4 regions of the Streptomyces collinus genome follow, and region 2 is predicted to be linked to each of the others. Evidence: riboswitches for the same ligand, from Rfam matches in the RefSeq annotation. Region 2 holds a riboswitch; each other region holds the start of a gene.
What was found. A riboswitch is a leader RNA that binds a small molecule or an ion and turns the genes downstream of it on or off. The one in region 2 is predicted to bind cyclic di-AMP.
Positions count from the first base shown of each region.

Region 1: linked by a shared signal. The riboswitch ahead of RFN52_RS30045 (M23 family metallopeptidase) and the one ahead of RFN52_RS23905 (transglycosylase SLT domain-containing protein) in region 2 are both predicted to bind cyclic di-AMP.
Region 3: linked by a shared signal. The riboswitch ahead of RFN52_RS24845 (C40 family peptidase) and the one ahead of RFN52_RS23905 (transglycosylase SLT domain-containing protein) in region 2 are both predicted to bind cyclic di-AMP.
Region 4: linked by a shared signal. The riboswitch ahead of RFN52_RS18965 (M23 family metallopeptidase) and the one ahead of RFN52_RS23905 (transglycosylase SLT domain-containing protein) in region 2 are both predicted to bind cyclic di-AMP.

Region 1 is NZ_CP133771.1:6,587,893-6,590,084, reverse strand. It holds gene RFN52_RS30045 (M23 family metallopeptidase) at 1-778, opposite strand, end outside; cyclic di-AMP (ydaO/yuaA leader) riboswitch at 791-955, opposite strand; gene RFN52_RS30040 (M16 family metallopeptidase) at 1,148-2,192, opposite strand, start outside.
Region 2 is NZ_CP133771.1:5,245,771-5,247,962, reverse strand. It holds gene RFN52_RS23910 (polyprenyl synthetase family protein) at 1-586, opposite strand, end outside; cyclic di-AMP (ydaO/yuaA leader) riboswitch at 1,089-1,266, shown strand; gene RFN52_RS23905 (transglycosylase SLT domain-containing protein) at 1,270-2,049, shown strand; gene RFN52_RS23900 (HAD family hydrolase) at 2,013-2,192, opposite strand, start outside.
Region 3 is NZ_CP133771.1:5,430,565-5,432,756, forward strand. It holds gene RFN52_RS24845 (C40 family peptidase) at 1-992, opposite strand, end outside; cyclic di-AMP (ydaO/yuaA leader) riboswitch at 1,001-1,173, opposite strand; gene pcrA (DNA helicase PcrA) at 1,488-2,192, shown strand, end outside.
Region 4 is NZ_CP133771.1:4,189,111-4,191,302, reverse strand. It holds gene RFN52_RS18975 (dihydrofolate reductase family protein) at 1-502, shown strand, start outside; tRNA gene RFN52_RS18970 (tRNA-Met) at 568-641, shown strand; cyclic di-AMP (ydaO/yuaA leader) riboswitch at 930-1,086, shown strand; gene RFN52_RS18965 (M23 family metallopeptidase) at 1,098-2,138, shown strand.

The DNA of each region.
Region 1 (2,192 bases), 1.3 Mb from region 2:
CGCCGTGGGAGCGGAGGTAGGCGACCGGGTCGATGTCCGAGCCGTACTCGGGGCTCGTACGGGCCTCGAAGTGCAGGTGCGGGCCGGTGACGTTGCCCGTCGCGCCGGACAGGCCGATCTGCTGGCCGGGGGTGACCTGCTGGCCCACCGAGACGCCGACGGAGGACAGGTGGCCGTACTGGGTGTACGTCCCGTCGTTCATCTTGATCACGATCTGGTTGCCGTAGGAGCCGCCCCAGCCGGCCTCGACGACGGTGCCCGCGCCGACCGCGTGGACGGAGGTGCCGCTGGCGGCGTGGAAGTCCACACCGGTGTGGCTGCCGGAGGACCACAGGCCACTGCTGGCCTTGTAGCTGGTGGAGACGTACGAGCCGGAGATCGGGGCCACGTAGGCGTTGAGGCGCTTGCGCTCGGCCTCGCGGGCGGCGCGCTCCTTGGCCTCGCGGGCCTTCTCGGCCGCTTCCTTGGCCCTCTCCGCCAACTCGGCGGCCTGCTTGCGCGCGGCCTCCTCGGCCTTCCGCTTGGCGGCGGCCTCGTCGGCGGCCTGCTGCTGCGCGACGGCCTGGGCGTCGATCTGCTGGGCCACGGTGTCGCCCATGGTGACGACCGGGGTGAGACCGGTCTGCTCGGGGCTGGGCTCGGCGGCGAAGGCCGCAGGGGCCGCCACGGTGCCGATCACGCCGGTGGTGGCGAGGGCCGCGACGCCCGCCGCGCGGGCGGTGCCGCGCTGGATCCTGCTGGGACGACGGTGCTTCCCGGTGGCGCGAGTGAACGCCATGTAGTGGCTGGTCCTTTCCTTCCCTCTCGCCTACCGGGTTAGCTGACGGGTTCGGAGCAGGAAGGTCTCCTACGGACTCCCTCGCGACTCGCGCGGGCGTCCGATTCACCCCAGGGACTACGGTGGGTCCCCGGCTCCCCTGGCTCGCGCCGTACGGGGACTCGGCGATGACTGTCCGGTGCCGCGGGTGCGGCGCACTGCCTGACGAACAGCCCGGACGACGCTAAGCGGCGCCGCTTTCAATTCCCAAACGAATCCCGGCGTTTGTAGCGCATCCCACAGGGCAGACAGGCAACTCCCATCCCAATTCGGACATAAAGGGGCCCTGGTGCCTTTGAAGACAACCAGGGCCCCTGTGCGCGCGTGCCGCTACTCGGCCGCGACGACGGTGACTTCGCCGATGCCCAGGGCCTCGACAGGTGCCTTGATCTGCGCCGCGTCACCGACGAGGACGGTCACCAGACGGTCCACCGGGAAGGCGCTCACGGCCGCCGCGGTGGCCTCCACGGTGCCGGTCGCGGCGAGCTGGCGGTACAGCGTGGCCTGGTAGTCGTCGGGCAGGTGCTGCTCGACCTGGTCGGCCAGCGTGCTCGCGACCGCCGCGGCCGTCTCGTACTTCAGCGGAGCCACCCCGACCAGGTTCTGCACGGCGACGTCCCGCTCGGCGTCGGTCAGTCCCTCGGCGGCGAGGGTGCGCAGCACCGTCCAGAGGTCCTCCAGAGCGGGGCCGGTGTTGGGCGTGTCGACGGAACCGCTGATGGCGAGCATCGCGGCACCCGTGCCGTCCGGGGCCGACCTGAGGACCTGGCCGAACGCCCGTACGCCGTAGGTGTAGCCCTTCTCCTCGCGCAGGACGCGGTCCAGGCGGGAGGTGAGAGTGCCGCCGAGGCAGTACGTGCCGAGCACCTGCGCGGGCCACACACGGTCGTGCCGGTCCGGGCCGACCCGGCCGATCAGCAGCTGCGTCTGGACGGCGCCGGGGCGGTCCACGATGACGACCCGGCCGGTGTCGTCGGCGGTCACCGGCGGCACGGGTCGCGGCTCGGCCGAGGAGCCCGTCCAGGCGCCCAGGGTGTCCCCGAGCAGGGCGTCGAGGTCGATGCCGGTGAGGTCGCCGACGACCACGGCGGTGGCCGTGGCGGGGCGGACGTGCTTCTCGTAGAAGCCGCGAACGGCAGCGGAGTCGATCGCGGCGACCGTCTCCTCGCTGCCCTGCCGGGGCCGCGACATGCGCGCGTCCGACGGGAACAGCTCCTTGGAGAGCTCCTTGGCGGCGCGGCGGGAGGGGTTGGCCAGTTCGTGCGGGATCTCGTCGAGGCGGTTGGTGACCAGCCGCTCGACCTCGCTGTCGGCGAACGCGGGCGCCCTCAGCGCGTCGGCGATCAGGTTCAGCCCCTTGGCGAGCCGGGAGGCC
Region 2 (2,192 bases):
CGGACATCATCGCGCCGAACCGGCACGACACGGCGACCAGCGAGCCGGTCTTGCCGCCCAGCACGTCGAGGTAGTGCTCGACGGGGTCCCGGCCGTCCTGCGGTCCGGCCGTCTCCAGGATCTGGCCGGTCACCAGACGCTCGAACGCCTCGGCCTGCACCCGCACGGCCTCCGGGCCGAGGTCGGCCAGGATGTGCGAGGCGCGGGCGAAGAGGAAGTCGCCGGTGAGGACCGCGACGGAGTTGCCCCAGCGCGTGTTCGCGCTCTCGACACCGCGGCGCACGGCGGCCTCGTCCATCACGTCGTCGTGGTACAGCGTGGCGAGGTGGGTCAGCTCCACGACGACGGCCGACGGCACGATCCCGGGTGCGTACCGGTCGCCGAACTGGGCGGAGAGCATCACCAGCAGCGGGCGGAACCGCTTGCCCCCGGCCCGCACCAGGTGCTGGGCGGCCTCCGTGATGAAGGGCACCTCACTCTTGGTGGCCTCGAGCAAGCCTTCCTCGACAGCCGCCAGTCCGGCCTGGACGTCGGCTTCCAGAGCCTGGTCCCGCACGCTCAGCCCGAACGGCCCGACGTCGGTCACGAGGGGTCTCCTGTCTGCTGTGTCTGCCGGTGATTACGCGGATTGTCGATAGGTCGCTGCCCTCACTCCGGCCAGCGTATCCGGTCACGTTTCGATCACCGCCAGCACCCAGGGTTACAGGCCGGGTGGTATCCGATCACGACCGTTATGTTTTCGATCAACCTATAAGAACAGATATAAATCGACTTACCCAGGGGTAGTGAACTATGCACGATTTGCCGTGATGAGTAGGTGAATTCCCCTTGGTGGAAATTGCCCTGCGAACTCGTGATCAGTGAGTTGAATCACTTGTCCCCCTTTTCCGCCCCGCCTCGGCATCGGCCCGTACCACCTTCCCCCGAACGCCAGTTGAACCTTGGCTCCCGCAAAGGATCAAGCGCCCCAAACACCCCCGACCAAGGTCAACCGCGCGATATGTGACTGAGGTGCTTGTTCCCGACATGTGCTCTCGCATACGTTCCCGGCCTGTCCGGCGGACGCCCAATCCTGCCGCCGCCCGGACTCCCCACAGGAACCGACTCACTCACGCAGGGCAGGAGCGGGGGACCCAGGTAAGTCGCCGGTCCGCACAGCGGCACGGCTCGGGGTGAAGCCGCGCACGGCACACAGCGCCGTACGCGGCCGGGCACCTCCCGGCCCGAACCCGACAGCTCACCTCGCAGGCGCCGGAGAGGAATATCGCCATGGCCGGACGAGGCAAGCACCGTCGCCCCAGAACCAACCCGCTGACCCGAGGCTTCATCGCCGCCGGTACCGGCGGAGCAGCACTCACCCTTCCGCTCCTCGGCGCCACGCACGCGAGCGCCGCCGAGCCCCAGAGCGCACCGGCCGCCGCACAGTCCGTGCCGCAGGCGGTTCAGCCCGCCAAGTCCCTCACGTACACCGTGGTCAAGGGCGACTCGCTCGCCCGCATCGCGGACAAATACGACGTCTCGGGCGGCTGGAAGCAGCTCTACAAGGACAACCGCGCCGCCGTCGGCAGCGACCCGAAGCTGATCCACCCGGGTCTGAAGCTGACGGTGAAGACCACCAAGACGGACGCCGCGAAGAAGACGGCGACCAAGTCGTCCGCCCCCGCCAAGCCGGCCGCGAAGCCCGCCGGCGGTGTCGCCCAGGCCACCCAGGCGTCCGCCAAGACCTACGCGGACAACCTCGACGGGTGGATCCGGGAGGCGCTGGACATCATGGCGCAGAAGGGGATCCCCGGGTCCTACGACGGCATCTACCGCAACGTCATGCGCGAGTCGTCCGGCAACCCCCTGGCGATCAACAACTGGGACTCCAACGCCGCCAAGGGCACCCCGTCCAAGGGCCTGCTCCAGACCATCGACCCGACCTTCCAGGCCTACCACGTCGACGGCACCTCGTGGGACCCGTACGACCCGGTCGCCAACATCACCGCGGCCTGCAACTACGCGGCCGACCGCTACGGCTCGATCGACAACGTCAACGGCCCGTACTGAGCAGCCCCGCCCAGCAGTCGTTCGAGGACGACGGCGATGCCGTCGTCCTCGTTCGACAGGGTGACCTCGTCGGCCACGGACTTGAGTTCGGGGTGGGCGTTGGCCATCGCCACCCCGTGAGCGGCCCAGTCGAACATCGGGAT
Region 3 (2,192 bases), 180 kb from region 2:
GTGCCGGCGTTCACCTGGTCGTAGGTCGTGCGCGGCAGGTCGACGCCGGCGGCCTTCCAGGCGGCCTGGGTGAGACCGGAGCAGTCGTAGGAGCCGGGGCCGACCGCGCCCCACACATACGGCTTGCCGATCTGCGCGCGGGCGAAGGCGAGCGCCTTGTCGGCCTTGGTGGCGTACGAGGAGTCGGCCGGGGCCGTCGAGGTGGACGAGCCGGAGCCCGCCGAACCCGACGACGAGGATCCGCTGTCCTGCTGCTGGGCGGCCTCCTCCTGCGCCTGCTGCTGCGCGGCCTGCTGCCGGGCCAGCTCTGCGGCCTTGCGGGCGGCCTCCTCCTGCTTCTCCTTCTCGATCGCCGCGAGCCGGGCCTTCTCCTCGGCGGTCAGCTTCGACATCAGCTCGCGCGCGTCGGCGAGCTTGCGCTGGACGGTCGCCTTGGCGGCCTTCAGATCGCCCTGCGACTCGGTGAGCGCCTCCAGGCTCTCGGTGGCCTCCTGGCGCTTCGTCATCGTCTCGGACTGCTGCGCGATGTAGTCGTCGACCGCGACCTTCTGGCGGCCCGTCATCCGGTCCATCAGCTGGGTCTGGTCGAAGTAGTCCTGCGGGGTGTCCGCCAGCAGGAACGTCGCCGTGTCCGGGGCGGCGGCGCCGGTGCGGTACTGGGCGGAGGCGAAGGACCCCAGCTCCTCGCGCGCCTCGTTGAGCTTCTGGGTGCGCTTCGCGACGTCGTCGATGAGGGCGTCGGCGCGTTTGCGCTGCTTCGCCGTCTTCTCCTTGGCCGCGTTGTACTTCTCGGTCGCCGACCCCGCCTGGCGGTACAGGTCGTCGACCTTCTTCTCGACTTCTTCCAGGCTGGGTTTGTCGTCGGCCTCGGGGGCGGCGTTGGCCGACTGGGACAGCAGGGCCACGGAGGTGAGGGCCGCCGTTGCGAGGGCGGGGGTCCGTATGCCTGCCACGCGCGTACCCGTAGGACGCGACTTGCGGTGCGACGCCAAGGGAGGCGACTCCTTCCACGTTCCGCCTACCGGGTTAGCTGTCGGGTTCGGGCGGGTGGTTCGGAAGGTTTGCCCTACGGCCTTCTCCGCACAGGGAGTCGGGCCGATTCACCCCAGGTTCACGGTTGGGTCCCCGGCTCCGGCTGCCACTGCGGCACACCGGACTCGGCGGAGGCCGCGCGGCCCGGCGACGTTCGCCGGTGGGGGTCATGCGGCCTGGTCGCACGGTAGCCAACTCGTGTGGCCCCTGTGAAGGTTGATGGGTGATATGCCCGATACATTTTCGTGACCTCGGTCATGAACGTTGCCGAGAGTGAATGATCGAGGGGGTTTGGTCACGTTTCATCCATGATTGCGGGGGGTGTAGCAGGCCGTGATCATGCGGTCATGGAGGGCGACAATGCGCCGCCGGCCGGTCGCCGGGGGGTCGGGCGCCCGGCGATGTTCTCAGGGCGGCGGCGGGCTGTCAGTGGGGCGCCCTAGACTCGGAGAGCGATGAGCAGCCTCTTTGACGACAGCTTCCTGGCGAACCTCCAGGCCCAGCGGGGCCCCGCGGACGAGCCCCCGCCGCCGCCCGAGGACGATCACGTTCCGGAGTCGATTCCGGACGATCTGTTCGGCGGGAAGTTCGACGCGCCCCCGGACCGGGACGCCTACTACCGGGACGGCGCACCCCGCCCGGTCGTGGACACCGCCGCGCTCCTGGAAGGGCTGAACGACAACCAGCGCGCCGCCGTCGTCCACTCCGGCTCCCCGCTGCTCATCGTGGCCGGTGCCGGCTCCGGCAAGACCCGCGTGCTCACGCACCGCATCGCCCACCTGCTCGCCGAGCGCGGCGTGCACCCGGGCCAGATCCTCGCGATCACCTTCACCAACAAGGCCGCGGGCGAGATGAAGGAGCGCGTCGAGCAGCTCGTCGGCCCGCGCGCCAACGCCATGTGGGTCATGACGTTCCACAGTGCGTGCGTGCGCATCCTCCGCCGCGAGAGCAAGAAACTCGGCTTCACATCGAGCTTCTCGATCTACGACGCCGCCGACTCCAAGCGCCTGATGGCCCTGGTCTGCCGTGACCTCGACCTCGACCCCAAGCGCTTCCCGCCGAAGTCCTTCAGCGCCAAGATCAGCAACCTGAAGAACGAGCTGATCGACGAGGAGGACTTCGCCGCCCAGGCCACCGACGGCTTCGAGAAGACCCTCGCC
Region 4 (2,192 bases), 1.1 Mb from region 2:
CGTGGTCCTGATGCGCTACGAGCCGACCGCCCCGGGCGCCGGCGCCCTGCCCGCCGCCGCCGACCACCACTGGCTGGCCCTCGCCTGCGACCTGGCCGAGCGCTGCCCGCCGTCGGACACGGCGTTCAGTGTGGGCGCGGTCGTGGTCGCCGCCGACGGCACGGAACTGGCCCGCGGCCATTCCCGCGAGGCCGGCGACCCGGTCGTGCACGCCGAGGAGGCGGCCCTGGCGAAGCTCGACCCGGCCGACCCGCGCCTGCCCGGCGCGACGGTGTACAGCAGCCTGGAGCCCTGCGCCCGCCGCGCCTCCCGCCCCGCGCCCTGCGCCCGGCTGATCCTCGACGCGGGCGTAGGGCGGGTCGTCACGGCCTGGCGCGAGCCCGACACCTTCGTGACGGACGCCGACGGCAGCGGCCTCCTGGCGGCCGGCGGAGTGGAGGTCGTCGTCCTCCCGGAGCACGAGGAGCGGGCCAAGGCCCCGAACCGCCACCTGCCGGGCTGAGCACGGGCCGATCCGTGGGTGTGCACGAGTGGTCCCGCGGATGGCGTACACTGGAGTCACAACGACGCGGGGTGGAGCAGCTCGGTAGCTCGCTGGGCTCATAACCCAGAGGTCGCAGGTTCAAATCCTGTCCCCGCTACTGAAGGCCGAGGGCCGGAATCCGAAAGGATTCCGGCCCTCGGTGCATTTCCCCGTAGCTCATTACGCTCGGTGAGCGAACCACCCCGTTGCGCGTGGTGACTGACGCACCGTCAAAACTCGTCAGTCACTTGCGAAGCGGCCAACTCGCCCGATTTACTCCGGTCATGGCAGGTAAGTCCGCGTGAAAAAGGTTAATGATCAAGTGGAATCGCTGGAATACCCCTCGCGCCTCCATTAACGTTCGATAACGCAGCGCGGTCGTCCCAGCCGTCACAGAAGGCGGCTCCGTGCGCACGCGCCGAATCCCGAAAGGGAACCGGGGAACCACCACTTGGGGTGAATCGGGCGTATACCACCGTGCAAGCACGGCCGGTATACGCGCGTAGGAGACCTTCCTGCTCCGAACCCGTCAGCTAACCCGGTAGGCGAGAAGGAAGGAAAGGAGTACGCCCACGTGGCGTCCAACCGGCCTGCCCCCGCGGCCCCGTACGCGCCGAAGCGCGAGAACGACACCTTCGGCTTCGGCGGTCAGCGCACCGACGAGGGCCCGTTCCAGGAGTGGAACCCCACCGAGGAGTCCATCCGTCCCGTCCGTGGCCGGCATCGCGTCACCAAGCAGCGCGGCGGAGGCCTCGCCCGCAGCTCCACCGTCCTGGGCGTCGGCGTCATCGCGGCCGTGGGTGCCGGCGGCATGGCCAGTGCCCAGACCGGCAAGCCCCCGGTGTCCATCTCCGTGCCGGACCTGCCCTCGGTGGGTTCCCTCATCTCGGACGACGACACCCCCGAAGGTTCCGCCACCCCGCTCAGCAGCCTCGGCACCGCCACGGCCGCCCCCGAGCAGGGCGAGAGCGCCTCCGGCGCCGGCGCCGGCGAGGCCCTGCGCGCCCGGATCATGGCCCAGGTCGAGCACCAGCAGGACCAGATCGAGACCAAGGCCGCAGAGGACGCCGCGGCCGCCGCCGAGAAGGCAGCCGCGGAAGCGGTCGCCAAGGCGCAGGAGGAAGCCAAGGCCAAGGCCGCCGAGGCCAAGAGGAAGGCGGAGGAGGAGGCCAGGAAGAAGGCCGAGGCCGAGCGTCTCGCAGCCCTGGCCAAGCAGTTCACGCTGCCGACCTCCTCGTACACCATCACCTCCAGCTTCGGCCAGGCCGGCGCCTACTGGTCCTCCGGCTACCACACGGGCCTGGACTTCGCCGCCCCCACGGGCACGCCGATCAAGGCCGTCCACAGCGGCACCATCACCGAGGCCGGCTGGAACGGCTCGTACGGCTACAAGACCGTCCTCACCCTCGATGACGGCACCGAGATCTGGTACGCGCACCAGTCCTCCATCGGCGTCAGCGTCGGCCAGAAGGTCAGCACGGGCGAGGTCATCGGCCGTGTGGGCGCCACCGGCAACGTCACCGGGGCCCACCTTCACCTGGAGGTCCACTCCGGCGGCTCCGCGAGCGGCATCGACCCGATGGCGTGGCTGCGGGGCAAGGGACTGAACCCGTAAGCCGTTCCCACCCGTTGAAGCACCGGCGGCCCTGACGACGACCCCCCGACGTCA